Regions from separate parts of the Mangrovibacter sp. MFB070 genome, predicted to be linked through region 4. Evidence: predicted binding sites of a transcription regulator. Region 4 holds the regulator's gene; each other region holds the start of a gene.
The links. Region 4 encodes sigma-54, which starts transcription at its own class of promoters, with help from an activator protein. Its sites were predicted from a motif close to GTTGGCACANNTTTCGCTNT; they were not measured.
Positions count from the first base shown of each region.

Region 1: hydN (electron transport protein HydN) is a predicted target of sigma-54. The motif match lies at 2,111-2,130, and genes of this name have one in related genera.
Region 2: hycA (formate hydrogenlyase regulator HycA) is a predicted target of sigma-54. The motif match lies at 1,757-1,776, and genes of this name have one in related genera.
Region 3: glnA (glutamate--ammonia ligase) is a predicted target of sigma-54. The motif match lies at 1,469-1,488, and genes of this name have one in related genera.

Region 1 is NZ_JJMI01000025.1:247,055-251,309, reverse strand. Features, by position in the region: gene DT73_RS13345 (formate hydrogenlyase complex iron-sulfur subunit) at 1-372, shown strand, start outside; gene DT73_RS13340 (NADH-quinone oxidoreductase subunit B family protein) at 372-1,136, shown strand; gene DT73_RS13335 (formate hydrogenlyase maturation HycH family protein) at 1,136-1,546, shown strand; gene hycI (hydrogenase maturation peptidase HycI) at 1,539-2,006, shown strand; gene hydN (electron transport protein HydN) at 2,168-2,713, shown strand; gene fdhF (formate dehydrogenase subunit alpha) at 2,751-4,255, shown strand, end outside.
Region 2 is NZ_JJMI01000025.1:255,444-259,698, forward strand. Features, by position in the region: gene hycC (formate hydrogenlyase subunit 3) at 1-564, opposite strand, end outside; gene DT73_RS13365 (4Fe-4S dicluster domain-containing protein) at 561-1,169, opposite strand; gene hycA (formate hydrogenlyase regulator HycA) at 1,256-1,723, opposite strand; gene hypA (hydrogenase maturation nickel metallochaperone HypA) at 1,949-2,293, shown strand; gene hypB (hydrogenase nickel incorporation protein HypB) at 2,303-3,187, shown strand; gene DT73_RS13385 (HypC/HybG/HupF family hydrogenase formation chaperone) at 3,178-3,453, shown strand; gene hypD (hydrogenase formation protein HypD) at 3,455-4,255, shown strand, end outside.
Region 3 is NZ_JJMI01000052.1:13,002-17,256, reverse strand. Features, by position in the region: gene typA (ribosome-dependent GTPase TypA) at 1-1,197, opposite strand, end outside; gene glnA (glutamate--ammonia ligase) at 1,574-2,983, shown strand; gene glnL (nitrogen regulation protein NR(II)) at 3,133-4,182, shown strand; gene glnG (nitrogen regulation protein NR(I)) at 4,190-4,255, shown strand, end outside.
Region 4 is NZ_JJMI01000011.1:135,333-139,587, reverse strand. Features, by position in the region: gene rapZ (RNase adapter RapZ) at 1-774, opposite strand, end outside; gene ptsN (PTS IIA-like nitrogen regulatory protein PtsN) at 995-1,480, opposite strand; gene hpf (ribosome hibernation promoting factor) at 1,563-1,850, opposite strand; gene rpoN (RNA polymerase factor sigma-54) at 1,873-3,306, opposite strand; gene lptB (LPS export ABC transporter ATP-binding protein) at 3,468-4,193, opposite strand; gene lptA (lipopolysaccharide ABC transporter substrate-binding protein LptA) at 4,200-4,255, opposite strand, start outside.

The sequences.
Region 1 (4,255 bases), on a different contig from region 4:
GAAACTGACCTGGCAACTGACCAGCAAGCCTGGCAGTTTAACCTTGGGCGCTGCATTTTTTGTGGCCGGTGCGAAGAAGTTTGCCCGACAGCCGCAATTAAGCTCTCCCAGGAGTATGAACTTGCCGTATGGCGTAAAGAGGATTTCCTCCAGCAGGCGCGTTTTGACCTGTGCCATTGCCGGGAATGCGGCAAGCCTTTTGCGGTACAAAAAGAGATTGATTACGCCATTGCTTTGTTAGCCCATGAGGGCGACCCGCGCGCGGAATCACGCCGGGAAAGTTTTGAAACCTGCCCGGACTGCAAGCGTCAGCAGTGCCTTGCGCCGTCAGATAAAATTGATTTCAGCCGCCAGATGAAGGAGGCCAGCTGATGAGCAACCTGTTAGGGCCACGCGACGCCAACGGGATACCGGTTCCCATGACAGTGGATGAATCCATTGCGCAGATGAAAACGTCGTTGCTGAAAAAAATCAAACGCTCTGCCTATGTTTACCGGGTGGACTGCGGTGGCTGCAACGGCTGTGAAATTGAGATTTTCGCCACTATTTCACCACTGTTCGACGCTGAACGCTTCGGGATTAAAGTAGTGCCATCACCACGTCATGCCGACATTCTGTTATTTACTGGCGCGGTTACTCGTGCGATGCGCTCGCCGGCGTTGCGGGCCTGGGAATCAGCCCCGGATCCGAAAATCTGTATTTCTTACGGGGCCTGTGGCAACAGTGGCGGCATCTTCCATGACCTGTATTGCGTCTGGGGCGGTACCGACAAAATAGTGCCGGTTGATGTCTATATTCCAGGTTGCCCGCCGACACCTGCCGCCACACTGTATGGTTTTGCCATGGCGTTAGGGTTGCTGGAGCAGAAAATTCATGCCCGTTTGCCGGGAGAAGTGGATAACCAGCCTGCACAGTTATTACACCCGGATATGGTTCAGCCGTTGCGTGTGCGTATTGAGCGTGAAGCGCGCCGCCTGGCGGGCTACCGCTATGGCCGCCAGATTGCCAATGATTACCTGCGTATGCTGGCACAAGGTGAAGATAAAGTGGGGAGCTGGTTGTCGAGCGAAAATGATCCGCGCCTGAGTGAAATTGTTGGCAATCTGCAAAATCTGGTGGCCGGGGAGCGTGTCTGATGAGTGAAACCGTGGTGTTCAGCCAGTTGAGCCGCAAATTTGTCGATGAAAACGACAATACGCCCGCAGATGCCCAACAAGTGGTGTATTACAGCCTGGCGATTGGCCACCATCTGGGGGTGATCGACTGCCTGAAGGCCGCGTTGACGTGCCCTTATCCGGCTTACCAGGCATGGGTGGCAACACTCGAAGCGGGTAGCCAGGCGCGGCGTAAAATGGAAGGCGTGCCGCGTTATGGGGAAATCGTTATCGACAGTACCCATGTCGACATGCTGGCTTACGCGTTTGATAACGCCCGCAGCCAGCAAACGCCGGAGCAACAAAGCTGGAGCGAGCAAATGCTGGCAATGTTGCAGGCTATTCACCAGGAGCCGGCAGTGTACCTGATGGTCAGGAGGCAACATGACTGACGTATTGTTATGTGTTGGCAACAGCATGATGGGCGATGACGGCGCCGGTCCGTTACTGGCCGAGCGCTTTCGTGCAGCTCCTCAGGGTAACTGGGTGCTGATAGATGGCGGCAGCGCCCCGGAAAATGATGTTGTGGCGATTCGTGAATTACGGCCAGACCGCCTGCTGCTGGTTGATGCCACAGAAATGGGGCTCAACCCAGGCGAAATCCGGGTTATCAACCCGGATGATATTGCCGAAATGTTTATGATGACCACCCATAATATGCCGCTGAACTATTTGGTTGACCAAATCAAAGAGGATGTGGGAGAGGTGATTTTCCTCGGTATCCAACCCGATATCGTGGGTTTTTATTACCCCATGACTGCACCGGTGATTGCTGCCGTGGATGAAGTTTATGCCCGGCTTGCCAGTTGGGAAGGGCAGGGCGGCTTTGCCTTACTGGAGCCAGACTGCTGATTTTTAGCTGTCATCATGTTGTCAAATGTCATCGTCACTTGTGTCGATGACATTTTTTTTGGCAAAAATAAAAAATAAAATCTTTAAATAACAATGTATTAATAGTTGGCATGAAATGTGCTTAATAAGCGCGGAAACCACTATTACTGCTGGAGAAGTAGATGAACCGTTTCATCCTTGCTGATGCGAGCAAATGTATCGGGTGTCGCACATGTGAAGTGGCATGTGTGGTATCTCACCAGGAAAACCAGGATTGCGCTGCGCTGACGCCACAGACTTTTCAACCACGCATTCATGTTATTAAAGGCGTCAACGTTTCGACGGCAACCATGTGCCGCCAGTGTGAAGATGCTCCCTGTGCCAATGTTTGCCCGAACGGCGCCATCAGCCGCGATAAAGGTTTTGTTCATGTTATGCAAGAACGCTGCATTGGTTGTAAAACCTGTGTGGTTGCCTGCCCCTATGGCGCGATGGATGTCGTCGTGAAACCGGTAGTGCGTAACAGCGGTGCCGGGCTGAATATTCAGGCTGAAAAAGCAGAAGCGCACAAATGTGACCTGTGTTTTCACCGTGAAAATGGCCCTGCCTGTGTTGAGGCCTGCCCGACCAACGCAATTGTTTGTGTCGACAGAAATAAGCTGGAGTCAATGAGTGCGGAAAAACGCCGCCGTGCTGCTCTGGATACCACCACATCGCTGATGTTTTAATCTCAGTGACTTTCAACTTTTAACAGGTCTGTTATAGATGAAAAAGATTACCAGTGTTTGCCCCTATTGCGGAGCAGGCTGCAAACTGAAACTTGTCGTTGAAAACAACAAAATCATCCGTGCTGAAGCCGCCGATGGTAAAACCAACCAGAATGAATTGTGCCTTAAAGGCTACTATGGCTGGGACTTCCTGAACGATACCAAACTGCTGACACCACGCCTCCAGCAGCCAATGATCCGCTATGAAAAAGGTGGCAAACTTCAGCCTGTTTCCTGGGAAGAAGCTATCAGCTACACCGCAAAACGTTTAAGTGATATCAAAGCCAAATATGGCCCGCGTTCTATCATGACCACCGGTTCTTCTCGTGGTACGGGTAACGAAACTAACTTTGTGATGCAGAAGTTTGCCCGTGCGGTGCTCAATACCAATAACGTCGATTGCTGTGCGCGTGTGTGCCATGGCCCGTCTGTTGCCGGTTTGCAGGCAGCATTAGGTAATGGGGCAATGAGTAACTCCATTGGTGACATTGAGAATTCACGTTGCCTGCTGGTAATTGGTTACAACTGTGCGGATTCACACCCAATCGTGGCGCGCCGGGTGATTAAAGCCAAAGAAAATGGCGCCAAAATTATTGTTTGCGACCCGCGTCGCATTGAAACTGCCCGTATTGCTGACCAGCATTTGCAAATTAAAAACGGTTGTAACATGGCGCTGGTGAATGCCTTCGCTTATGTCCTGCTGGAAGAAAACCTCTACGACAAAGAGTATGTTGCGAAATATACCGAAGGTCTGGATGCTTACCGTGAAGTGGTAAAAGACTACGCACCGGAAGCTGTAGAACACCTGACTGGGGTTAGCGCGCAGCAAATTCGCCAGGCGATGCGTACTTATGCCGCGGCACCTTCCGCCACTATCATGTGGGGTATGGGTGTTACTCAGTTTGGCCAGGCTGTTGATGTGGTTAAAGGCCTCGCAAGCCTTGCGCTGCTGACCGGTAACCTGGGTCGTGAAAATGTTGGTGTTGGCCCGGTTCGTGGTCAGAACAACGTACAGGGTGCCTGTGATATGGGGGTTCTGCCTAACCAGTTCCCGGGCTACCAGGATGTTACCGATGCCGATGTGCGTGCCAAGTTTGCCAAAGCCTGGAATATTGACCCGGCAATCATGGATGACAAAGTGGGTACCCGCATTACCGAAGTGCCACACCTGGCGCTGGAAGGGAAAATCAAAGCCTACTACATCATGGGCGAAGACCCGCTGCAAACTGAAGCCGACCTGGGCCTGGTGCGTAAAGGGTTTGAAGCGCTCGATTTTGTTGTCGTGCAGGATATCTTCCTGACTAAAACCGCCGAAGTGGCCGATGTGCTGCTGCCTGCTACCTCCTGGGGCGAGCATGGTGGTGTCTTCACTTGTGCTGACCGTGGTTTCCAGCGTTTCGAAAAAGCCATTGAACCGCAGTACAACGTGAAACGTGACTGGGAAATTATCAGCCTGCTTGCGACAGCAATGGGTTACCCCATGCACTATGAAAACAACCAGCA
Region 2 (4,255 bases), on a different contig from region 4:
CGCAGGTTGCAGTTCGACAAAATCCAGGGTGCCGTAACGCGCCCGAAGAAGCCATGCACAAACCGCCAGCAGAACAGTACCCAGGCGGCCCAGTAAGAACCACAACTTGCCAGACTGGCTGCACCCGGTAAGAAACACAGCACACAACGCCATGATTTCAGCCATCACAATCAACATGGCGAAATTAGTGGCTGTCACAGCAAGCAGTGCTGCGGCCATCAGTAAATTCAATAAGAAACCATTGCAACGGACATCTTCATGGCGGTGCCAGGCAATATTGAACACACTGACGAACAGTGACGGAATACACAGCGCAATCAGCCAGATACTGCTTAATGCAGTTAGCTGAAACGTCATATGCATAAAGCTGAACGAGCTGACAGCCTGAGGCGCAGCCCCAGTCAGCACGGCACCTGCCGCCAGGATAGCCATCAGGCTACTGGCCGCGCCACACACCCCGGCCAGCAGGCCACTGAGCGTGCGGGAAAAGGCAAAGAAAAGCGCCAGCACTGCGGTAATAATAAAACCGAGCACCGCGCCATCCATCAACGACAACGCATTCATTTAGTTGCCTCCGTCCCGGTATTGAATAAAGACAAATCACCCAAATTCGCATTCACCGTCAGCGCACGTTTACGTTTGCTGGCCAGCGCCAAATCTGCGTTGTCCACAACACGCAGTGCTTTGGTCGGGCAGGTACGTACACAGGCCGGGCCTTGCTCATCGAACTGGCATAAATCACATTTCACAGCCACCGCACGAATACCTGGCACCCAGTCCAGCATGCTGCTGACTTTGGCCGGAGCTGGCGGTGCCGGAGGCGCTTTAGATGTATTGACGTTGGCCGGAATATCCAGCGGGCGGCTGCCGGAGAACTCAATAGCGCCAAATGGGCAGGCAATACCGCACAGCTTGCAGCTCACACACAAACTTTCATTGAGCTGAACAGCGCCATCAACACGTTTAATCGCGTTGACCGGGCACACGGTCGCGCATGGCGCGTCTTCACAGTGGTGGCATAACTGCGGCGCGGATTCATTTTTATTGCGCATGACTTTCAGGCGCGGCAGCGATTGCAGCCCCTGCTGGCGATGCGTTTCAGAACAGGCAGCTTCACAGGTATGGCAACCTATGCACAGCCTGGAGTCGGCGATAACAAAACGATTCACCGGGTATGTCCTCGGGTCGATAGTCATTTTTGACGAAAACATGCCGCAAACTGTCAATTTCGACAGATGTCGACACAGGTTAAGGCTCAGGCCAGTGCGTGGCGGGCCAGTTCTTGTTTAAGCTCACTGACATTCAGCGGCGTATCATCATGTACTGCCTGATACAGGCTGTCGTAGACACTGCCAATCTTGCCAAGGTAGTGGTCGAGCACCTGCTGGCGGTCGCGGATATTCACGGTGTTATCTATCTGTCCGGCATTGCTCAGCTCAGCCGTGCTAATCAGTAGCCGGGTGTTATCATCACGGGTACTTAAGGCATATTCGATGGTGTGGCAGTTAAAGCCTTTAGCAGGCTCAATGTGCACAATAAAGTGGTCAAACAGCACAAAGCAGAGATCCTCGTCGGGGCTGCATCCCACTGCGTGGTACAGGTGTGCTTTTGATAACGTGACGGCCTGAATCAGGGTGTTGCAGTAGGTATGCCACTGATCCTGTAGCTGGCGATGCCGGTCGGCAATGTATTCAGCTTTTTCGCTCAGTTCCCAAATGGTCATGTTGCGTTACTCTTTTGATGGAAGTTCCCTCCATAAGCACATAACGTGCCAATTTTTAATTAATTGTTTTTTAATGATTTATTTTAAAATCAAACCAATGAGCAGTTTTTTGACATGTCATTTTCGTCATCGTCGTCATCGCTGACGACATTTCTTTACCAGGGGAAAATAAAACATGGCACTTTTATTGCATTGGGTGCGCAGGGTGATTCACGAGGAGCAGTTATGCACGAAATTACACTCTGCCAGCGCGCTGTCGAATTAATGGAGCAGCAGGCTCGCCAGAATAACGCACAGCGTATTACCGCAGTCTGGCTCAAGATTGGCGCGTTCTCCTGCGTGGAAACCAGCGCACTGACCTTCTGTTTCGAACTGGTGTGCCGCGGCACGCTGGCAGAAGGTTGTGCCCTGCATATAGAAGAACAACAGGCAGAGTGCTGGTGCCCGCAGTGCCAGCAATATGTCACGTTATTAACCCAGCGCGTGCGCCGTTGCCCGCAGTGCCAGAGCGATAAGCTCCAGATAGTGGCCGACGACGGTATGCAGATAATGCGCCTGGAAATCGAGTAGGAGTGCTGTATGTGTACCACTTGTGGTTGCGGTGAAGGCAACCGTTATATCGAAGGCGATGAGCATAATCCCCACTCACCTTTCCGTAGTGCGCCTTTCGCGGCGTCAGCTTCTGTTGCTCATAAACTGAGTATCACCGGGCTGGCACCGGAAACCACCCACTTCGCGCCAGATGAACTGACAGGCGGCGACCTGCATTATGGGCACGGTGAAGCCGGTAGCCACGCGCCAGGCCAAAGCCAGCGCCGTATGCTGGAAGTTGAAATTGACGTTCTGGACAAAAACAACCAACTGGCTCGCCAGAACCGTACCTGGTTTGCCAAACAACAACAGTTGGTTCTCAACCTGGTCTCAAGCCCGGGTTCAGGTAAAACGACCCTGCTGACTGAAACCCTGAAACGCCTGCAAGGGCGTGTGCCGTGCGCCGTTATCGAAGGTGACCAGCAAACAGTTAACGATGCCGCACGTATCCGTGAAACAGGCACACCGGCAATCCAGGTGAACACCGGTAAAGGCTGCCATCTTGATGCGCAAATGATTCACGATGCCATGCACCGCCTGCCGCTGGACAACCATGGCATTCTGTTTATTGAAAACGTGGGTAATCTGGTGTGCCCGGCAAGTTTTGATTTAGGTGAACGCCATAAAGTAGCTGTGTTGTCTGTTACCGAAGGTGAAGACAAGCCACTGAAATACCCGCACATGTTCGCCGCTGCCTCACTGATGATCCTCAATAAAGTCGATTTACTGCCATACCTGGATTTTGACGTGGAAAAATGCCTCGCTTACGCCCGTGAAGTTAACCCGGGAATTGAAATTATCTCTTTGTCAGCCACCAAAGGCGACGGCATGGAGACCTGGCTTAACTGGCTGGAGGCGCAACAATGTGCATAGGCATTCCCGGGCAAATCAGCGCCCTGCTGGATGACAACCAGGCAAAAGTTGATGTCTGTGGCATCCAGCGTGATGTCGATTTAAGCCTGGTTGGGCAACACGACGAACAGGGCCAGCCGCGCCTGGGGCAATGGGTACTGGTGCATGTTGGGTTTGCCATGAGTGTGATTGATGAGCAGGAAGCCCGGGATACTCTGGATGCCTTACAGAATATGTTTGACGTTGAGCCTGATGTAGGCGCCCTGCTGTACGGCGAGGAGCGTTAATATGCATCTGGTCGATGAGTATCGCGACCCCGAACAGGTACGCAAACTTCTGGCACACCTCGCCCAGCGGGCTCCGCTGCTGGGTGCCACGCCAGAGCATCCACTGCGCATCATGGAAGTGTGTGGCGGGCACACCCACGCCATTTTCAAATTTGGCCTGGACCAGTTGTTACCACCCAATATTGAATTTATTCATGGCCCGGGCTGCCCGGTGTGTGTGCTGCCAATGGGGCGCATTGACACCTGTATTGATATTGCCCGCCGTCCCGGAGTTATTTTTTGTACTTTTGGCGATGCCTTACGCGTACCTGGCCGCCAGGGTTCCCTGCTGGATGCCAAAACGGCTGGTGCGGATATCCGTATTGTCTATTCGCCAATGGATGCCCTGAAACTGGCTCAACAAAACCCGGGCCATAAAGTGGTGTTCTTCGGGCTGGGTTTTGAAACCACGATGCCCGCCACGGCCATCACCCTGCGCCAGGCAAAAGCAAAAAACATCAATAATTTTTATTTTTTCTGCCAGCACATCACCCTGATCCCCACGCTGCAAAAATTACTGGAGCAGCCAGATAACCAGATTGATGCGTTTCTTGCCCCCGGCCATGTCAGTATGGTTATAGGCACCCAGGCTTATAATTTCATTACGCAACAATTTAATCGCCCTTTAGTGGTTGCTGGTTTCGAACCCCTTGATCTACTGCAAGGCGTAACCATGCTGGTTGAGCAGAAAATAGCGAATCACGCATGCGTGGAAAACCAGTACAGCCGCGTGGTACCTGATGAAGGCAACAAACTGGCACAA
Region 3 (4,255 bases), on a different contig from region 4:
CGGTTCCTGAGTACGGCCATCGATTTCACGGAAGATAACTTTAGGACGAGATACCGCCAGTTCGAAACCTTCACGACGCATGTTTTCAATCAGAACAGACAAGTGCAGTTCACCACGACCAGAAACACGGAAAGCATCCGGATCTGGGGTTTCTTCAACACGCAGAGCTACGTTGTGCACCAGTTCTTTTTTCAGGCGATCAAGAATCTGACGAGAAGTAACGAACTTACCTTCTTTACCACAGAACGGAGAGGTGTTTACGCAGAAGAACATGGTTACGGTCGGTTCATCGACAGTCAACGCAGGCAGAGCTTCTACATTGTTCGGATCACAGATGGTGTCGGAAATATTCAGATCACCCAGGCCAGTGATTGCAATGATATCGCCAGCTTCAGCAGAAGCAGACTCAATACGTTGCAGACCCATGTGGCCCAGAACCTGGCCAACTTTGCCATTACGACGTTTACCTTCGCTGTCGATAATGGTGACTTGCTGGTTCGGTTTAACCACGCCGCGTTTGATACGCCCAATGCCGATAACACCAACATAGTTGTTGTAATCCAGCTGGGAGATTTGCATCTGGAACGGGCCATTCAGGTCAACACTTGGCGGTGCCACATGTTTCACAATGGCTTCGAACAGCGGAGTCATGTCTTCAGCCATGTCTTCGTGATCCAGACCAGCGATACCGTTTAACGCAGAAGCGTAAACAATCGGGAAGTCCAGTTGTTCGTCAGTTGCACCCAGGTTAACGAACAGGTCGAACACCTGATCTACAACCCAGTCAGGGCGTGCGCCAGGACGGTCAACTTTGTTGATAACCACAATTGGTTTCAGACCGTAGGCAAACGCTTTTTGCGTTACGAAACGAGTCTGCGGCATCGGGCCATCCATTGCGTCTACCAGCAGCAGAACTGAGTCAACCATGGACATAACGCGTTCTACTTCACCACCAAAGTCGGCGTGCCCTGGGGTGTCCACGATATTGATGCGGTAGTCGCGCCAGTTAATGGCGGTATTTTTCGCGAGGATGGTAATCCCACGCTCTTTCTCCAGGTCGTTGGAGTCCATGACGCGCTCGGTCAGCTCATTACGCTCACCAAACGTGCCAGATTGTTGCAGCAGCTTGTCGACCAGGGTGGTTTTACCATGGTCAACGTGCGCAATAATGGCGATGTTACGCAGATTTTCGATCACAACTTTGCCTCAGGCATTAGGAATAGCGCGCTATTGTACACGTATTAATCGAAGGACTGAACAGGATCACAAACATCTATTGCTAACAAGCTTACATTTCAGGGTTTGTGATCATTTTCACGAAGCACAGATTTGCACCAGTGCGCATTTATGCACCACAAAAGCGCATCACATTAGCACGCATGCACTATAATAGTGCATACTTTCCATTGTGGTGCAGTGCGTTTTCACGGTGGTGCGCATCATAACGCCTTTTGCGCTATTTTTGAAAGTTGGCACAGTTTTCGCTTAATCAAAATTACGGCAAACGCATTTTTTTTGAAGTGTTTGAAGTATTCGTTACCACGACGACAATGACAATTCCAGGAGATTTAGTATGTCCGCAGAACACGTTTTGACGATGCTGAATGAACATGATGTGAAGTTCGTTGATTTGCGCTTCACCGATACTAAAGGCAAAGAACAGCACGTCACTATCCCAGCCCACCAGGTTAACGCTGACTTCTTCGAAGAAGGCAAAATGTTCGATGGTTCTTCCATCGGTGGCTGGAAAGGTATCAACGAATCAGACATGGTACTGATGCCAGACGCCTCTACCGCCGTTCTGGATCCTTTCTATGAAGAGCCGACTCTGATCATCCGTTGCGACATTCTGGAACCTGCTACCATGCAGGGCTATGACCGCGACCCGCGCTCTATCGCAAAACGTGCTGAAGAATACCTGCGTTCTACCGGTATTGCTGATACCGTTCTGTTTGGGCCTGAGCCTGAATTCTTCCTGTTCGATGATGTTCGCTTCAAAAGCGACATCTCTGGTTGCCACGTTGCTATCGATGATATCGAAGCTGCCTGGAACTCCGATACCAAATACGAAGGCGGTAACAAAGGTCACCGTCCTGCAGTGAAAGGTGGTTACTTCCCGGTTCCGCCGGTAGATTCATCACAAGACATCCGTTCTCAAATGTGTCTGACCATGGAACAGATGGGCCTGGTTGTTGAAGCTCACCACCACGAAGTTGCGACCGCTGGCCAGAACGAAGTGGCTACCCGCTTCAATACCCTGACCAAAAAAGCTGACGAAATCCAGATCTACAAATATGTGGTGCACAACGTTGCTCACGCATTTGGTAAAACTGCAACCTTTATGCCGAAACCAATGTTTGGCGATAACGGTTCTGGTATGCACTGCCACATGTCTCTGTCCAAAAACGGTGTAAACCTGTTCTCTGGCGACAAATATGCTGGCCTGTCAGAAGAAGCGCTGTTCTACATTGGCGGTGTTATCAAACACGCTAAAGCAATCAACGCCCTGGCTAACCCATCTACCAACTCTTACAAACGTCTGGTTCCGGGTTATGAAGCACCGGTTATGCTGGCTTATTCTGCCCGTAACCGTTCTGCCTCTATCCGTATTCCGGTGGTTGCCTCTCCGAAAGCTCGCCGTATCGAAGTTCGCTTCCCGGACCCGGCTGCTAACCCGTACCTGTGCTTTGCTGCACTGATGATGGCTGGCCTTGACGGCATCAAAAACAAAATCCATCCTGGCGAAGCAATGGACAAAAACCTGTATGACCTGCCTGCAGAAGAAGCAGCAGAAATCCCACAGGTTGCAGGCTCTCTGGAAGAAGCACTGAATGCACTTGATGCAGACCGTGAGTTCCTGACTGCTGGTGGTGTATTCACTGATGACACCATCGACGCTTACCTGGAACTGCGTCGCGCAGAAAACGATCGCGTGCGTATGACTCCGCACCCGGTTGAGTTCGAACTGTACTACAGCGTCTAATTTATTAAAGAGTCGTTTTTTGTTGCCGTGGAAACTTTCAGCCCATCTTCGGATGGGCTTTTTTCTCCGACAATAAAGTTTGTTTGCCTCTTTTTTGTACCAATATCTACAAAGCACCAAAACAGTGCACAACATTCGGAGACTGCTGAATGGCAAGCGGCGCACTGCCCGATGCTGGGCAGATCCTTAATTCTCTCATCAACAGCATTCTGTTGGTTGATGACAACCTGGCGGTTCACTATGCGAACCCGGCAGCGCAGCAACTTCTGGCGCAAAGTTCCCGCAAACTTTATGGAACGCCATTACCGGAATTGCTGAGCTACTTTTCGCTCAATGTTGGGCTGATGCAAGAAAGCCTGAATGCCGGCCAGGGATTTACTGATAACGAAGTGACGTTAGTCATTGATGGGCGTTCACATATTTTGTCGCTCACAGCTCAACGGTTGCCAGAAGGCTATATTCTGCTGGAAATGGCTCCGATGGATAACCAGCGTCGCCTGAGCCAGGAACAGTTGCAACAAGCGCAACAGGTCGCAGCCCGCGATTTAGTCAGAGGGCTGGCTCATGAGATTAAAAACCCGTTAGGTGGGTTGCGCGGTGCAGCACAGTTACTCAATAAAGCACTGCCCGACCCGTCACTGACGGAATACACCAAGGTAATTATTGAGCAGGCTGACCGCCTGCGTAACCTGGTGGACAGACTGCTTGGCCCACAACAACCAGGCATGCATGTAACAGAAAGCATTCATAAAGTTGCAGAGCGGGTAGTTAAATTAGTGTCAATGGAGCTGCCCGATAACGTTACCCTGGTCAGGGATTATGACCCGAGTCTTCCAGAATTAGCGCATGACCCGGATCAAATCGAGCAGGTGTTACTCAACATCGTTCGTAATGCCCTCCAGGCTCTGGGGGAAGAAGGTGGTGAGATTACGCTGCGTACTCGTACCGCATTCCAGTTGACGCTGCATGGTGTTCGTTACCGCCTTGCGGCCCGCATTGACATAGAAGATAACGGGCCCGGTATACCAGCGCATTTACAGGATACGTTGTTCTACCCCATGGTCAGTGGCCGTGAAGGTGGCACTGGTTTAGGGTTATCCATTGCGCGCAATTTAATTGATCAGCATTCGGGAAAAATCGAATTTAACAGTTGGCCAGGCCATACCGAATTCTCGGTATACCTGCCTATTCGCCAGTGAGGTCTTTATGCAACGAGGGATAGTCTGGATCGTTGATGACGATAGCTCCATCCGTTGGGTGCTTGAACGCGCG
Region 4 (4,255 bases):
TGCAACATAAACAGAACGGTGCTTACCACCAGTACAACCAATAGCAACTGTCAGATAGCTACGGTTATTTGTCTCCAGCATGGGTAACCATAACTCAAGGTAGCTGCGTGTCTGGTAAATAAAGTTATGCACTTCGGTATGGCGGTCCAAAAAGGCAGCGACAGGTTTATCCAGACCGGTCATCGGGCGTAGTTTGGGATCCCAGTGCGGGTTTGGCAGAAAGCGAACATCAAAAACGTAATCTGCGTCGATAGGTATGCCGTGTTTAAAACCGAATGATTCAAATACCATGGTGAGTTCACGCTCACGTTTACCCAGCAGCCGGGTTCGCAGCATTTCTGCCAGTTCATGAACTGACATTTCCGAAGTATCAACAATCAGATCGGCCCGGGATCGCAGTGGCTCCAGCAGATCATTTTCTTCATCGATCGCACTTTCCAGTGACAGATTCTTACTGGACAGCGGATGAAGACGCCTTGTGTCACTGTAGCGTCGAATCAGAGTGTTACGGTCAGCATCAAGGAACAGAAGTTGCGGCGAAAAGGTATCAGGCAAATTACGCATTGCCTGTTCAAAAATTTCCGGAGATTCGGGCATATTGCGTACATCAATACTGACTGCCGCAGACGTTTGCCTGTCAGATAATGTGCGGGCTAAATCGGGTAGCAACACAACTGGCAGGTTATCTACACAGTAAAACCCCATATCTTCCAGAGCACGCAAGGCTACGGATTTCCCTGAACCTGAGCGGCCGCTGACAATCATCAGCACCATGAACGGTCTCTCCCCCAGTCTGAATATACCCGTTATCGGTTTGCACAGGGTGGCGATATTTATCTCTCTCATCCCTGAGAGGCACCCTGATGGCCTTCACCAGCAACCTATTACGTTGCTAACTGGCATATAAAGCCAGTGACGTCTACGGTGTTGGCCTGCTGCACTCCAAATTTTTATGGGTATCTTGTGGTGTTATTGCATGATTACTGCGCCTGAATCAGGCTCCTGCATTTCCTGCATCAGTAATAATGTTAAATAACTCTTCATCCGTTTGCGCCATACGGAGCTGACGGCAAATAGTTTTGTCAGCCAGTTTTTTGGCGACCAGCGACAATGTATGTAAGTGTGTTTTAGTTTGGTCTGCCGGAACCAGCAAAGCGAACAAGAGATCAACTGGCTGGTTATCAATGGCATCGAAAGGTATGGGTGTTTCCAGACGGATAAATACACCTACGGCACGTAATGTGTCTTCTTCCAGTTTACCGTGCGGGATAGCGATACCATTGCCAATACCGGTACTTCCCATGCGCTCACGGGTTAGTACAGCATCAAAAACCGCTTGTGACGGAAGGCCTAACTGCTTAGCCGCCAGTTCACTGACGATTTCCAGAGCACGTTTTTTGCTCTGACAATGCACGTTATTACGCGTACATTCCTGGTTCAGGACAGCGCTGAGTTGCAGCGCGGAATCATTATTCATCATAGCTCCACCTGGCACCCTCTGTGCCAGCGGCCCGCTATCCTGCGATAACGGGCCGCTGAGATTCAGGGAAATACCTGGGTCATCAATGCTGTTTCAGTTTATCTTTGTGTTTGGTTAACTGACGGGCGAGTTTATCTATCAAACCGTCAATTGCGGCATACATATCCTGGCCTTCGGCACTGGCATGCAACTCACCGCCATTTACATGAAGCGTTGCATCCGCTGTTTGAGTGACTTTTTCCACTTTCAACACAATATAGACCTGGTTGATCCTTTCGAAATACTGCTCCAGTTTGGCGAACTTTGTGTTGACGAATTCGCGCATAGCTTCAGTAATCTCGACATTCTGTCCTGTGATATTGAGTTGCATATTGTCTTCCTTATCGGTTAAGTCAAACCAATTGTTTACGCTGGTTCGACGGCGGTATGGATAAAGACTCGCGGTATTTTGCGACAGTGCGCCGCGCCACCATGATACCTTGATCAGATAACATAGAAGTCAGTTTACTATCACTAAGTGGTTTTGCCGGGTTTTCTGCGGCAATCAACTTCTTCACCAGCGCACGAATAGCCGTGGAAGAGGCTTCGCCCCCACCTTCGGTGTTCACATGGCTGGAGAAGAAATATTTCAGCTCAAAAATGCCCCGTGGGCTGTGCAGGTATTTTTGCGTGGTAACGCGCGAAATCGTTGATTCGTGCATTTCCACCGCCTGAGCAATATCTGCCAGCACCATTGGCTTCATGTATTCTTCGCCATTTTCGAAAAAAGCCTGTTGTTGCTCAACAATACACTGGCTGACTTTGAGCAGTGTTTCATTGCGGCTTTCCAGACTTTTGATTAACCATTTCGCTTCCTGCAAATTACTGCGGATGAACTGGCTGTCACTGTCATTACGCGAATTGTTGCACATAGAGGCGTAATGCTGGTTGATGGACAAGCGGGGAATACTGTCGGAATTCAGTTCGACTGTCCAGCGCCCTTTATGTTTGCGAACCAACACATCCGGAATAACGTATTCAGGCTCAGTGGTGTGAATGGACTGGCCAGGGCGAGGGTCAAGAGACAGGATCAGCACCATCGCATCTTTCAGCACATCTTCTTTAAGACGCGTGACTTTCATCAGTGTGCGGAAGTCATGGTTTGCCAGAAGATCGAGATGCCCGTTGATTATCTGCCGGGCTTCTTCAATAAAAGGTGTTTCACGGGAGAACTGTGAAAGCTGGATAAGCAAACAATCACGTAAATCACGGGCAGCAACCCCCACAGGATCAAATCGCTGTACTCGCTTGAGTACGGCCTCAATTTCATCCAGTGTGATGGTTTCGTCGCCCATGCTTTCCAGAATATCTTCAACGGGAACGGTGAGATAACCTGTTTCATCTACGGCATCGACAATCGATGTGGCAATTGCCCTGTCAGTATCAGAAAACGGAGTCAGCTCCACTTGCCACATCAGGTAATCCTGCAATGTTTGAGTCGTCTCACCCTGATAAACAGGTAGTTCATCATCAATGTAATCTGCCCCGGTTCCTGATGGTGTCCCGGCGGTATAGATTTCATCCCAGCTCGCATCCAGAGGCAGCTCTTCAGGCATGTCTTTTTGCTCAAGCGCTTCCCGGGTATCCAGCGATTCACTATCCTGGGCATCCTGAGTTTCCACTTCTTCATGAAAATCGGTTTGCTCAAGCAGCGGATTATTTTCCAGCGCTTGCTGGAGTTCTTGCTGCAGTTCCAGCGTAGACAGTTGCAACAGGCGAATGGCCTGTTGTAGCTGAGGCGTCATGGCAAGCTGTTGACTAAGCTTTAGTTGCAAACCTTGCTTCATATTCAGAGCATACTTCCTCAGGTCAATACGTTAATAATACCTGCCCTGGCAAAAAGAAAAACTCTCCTGATAAAGTGAAACGGTGACAGTGATAACGAATAGCGAACAAACCTGATACGAGGTGTCCTCACTCTTTTTTACATCCTGTCACGCTTACCCTATCAGAGTCTGAACTCTTCCCCAAGATATACCCGCTTCACATGCTCGTCTTCGAGAATTTCGCCTGGTGTACCATGGGCAATAAGGTGACCCTGGCTGACGATATAAGCCCGTTCACAAACCGCCAGTGTTTCGCGCACGTTGTGGTCGGTAATCAATACGCCCAGACCGCTGTCACGCAGATGTTCGATAATACGTTTTATGTCGATAACCGAGATGGGGTCAACCCCTGCGAAGGGTTCATCCAGCAGAATGAACTTCGGATTAGCAGCCAGTGCTCGCGCAATCTCTACACGACGGCGTTCACCACCTGACAGAGATTGCCCGAGGCTGTCGCGCAGATGTTCGATGTGAAACTCCTCCATCAACTCATTTGCCCGATCAACACGTTGTTCGCTGGAGAGGTCATCGCGAATTTGTAACACCGCCATCAGGTTATCGTACACGCTGAGACGCCGGAAAATAGATGCTTCCTGCGGCAGATAGCCAATCCCTCTGCGGGCACGGGCATGAAGCGGTAACAGGCTGATGTCTTCATCGTCAATGGTGATATTACCGGCGTCGCGTGGAACAATACCCACTACCATGTAAAACGTGGTGGTTTTCCCCGCACCGTTAGGCCCCAGCAGGCCAACGATTTCGCCAGAGTTCACAGTTAAACTGACATCTTCGACGACCCGACGCCCTTTATAGGCCTTCGCCAGGTTTTTCGCTGTAAGTGTTGCCATACTGAATTAGTTACTCTTTTTAGGGGCAGTTGCCTGGTCTTTCTTGTCCTGAAGTTGGGACG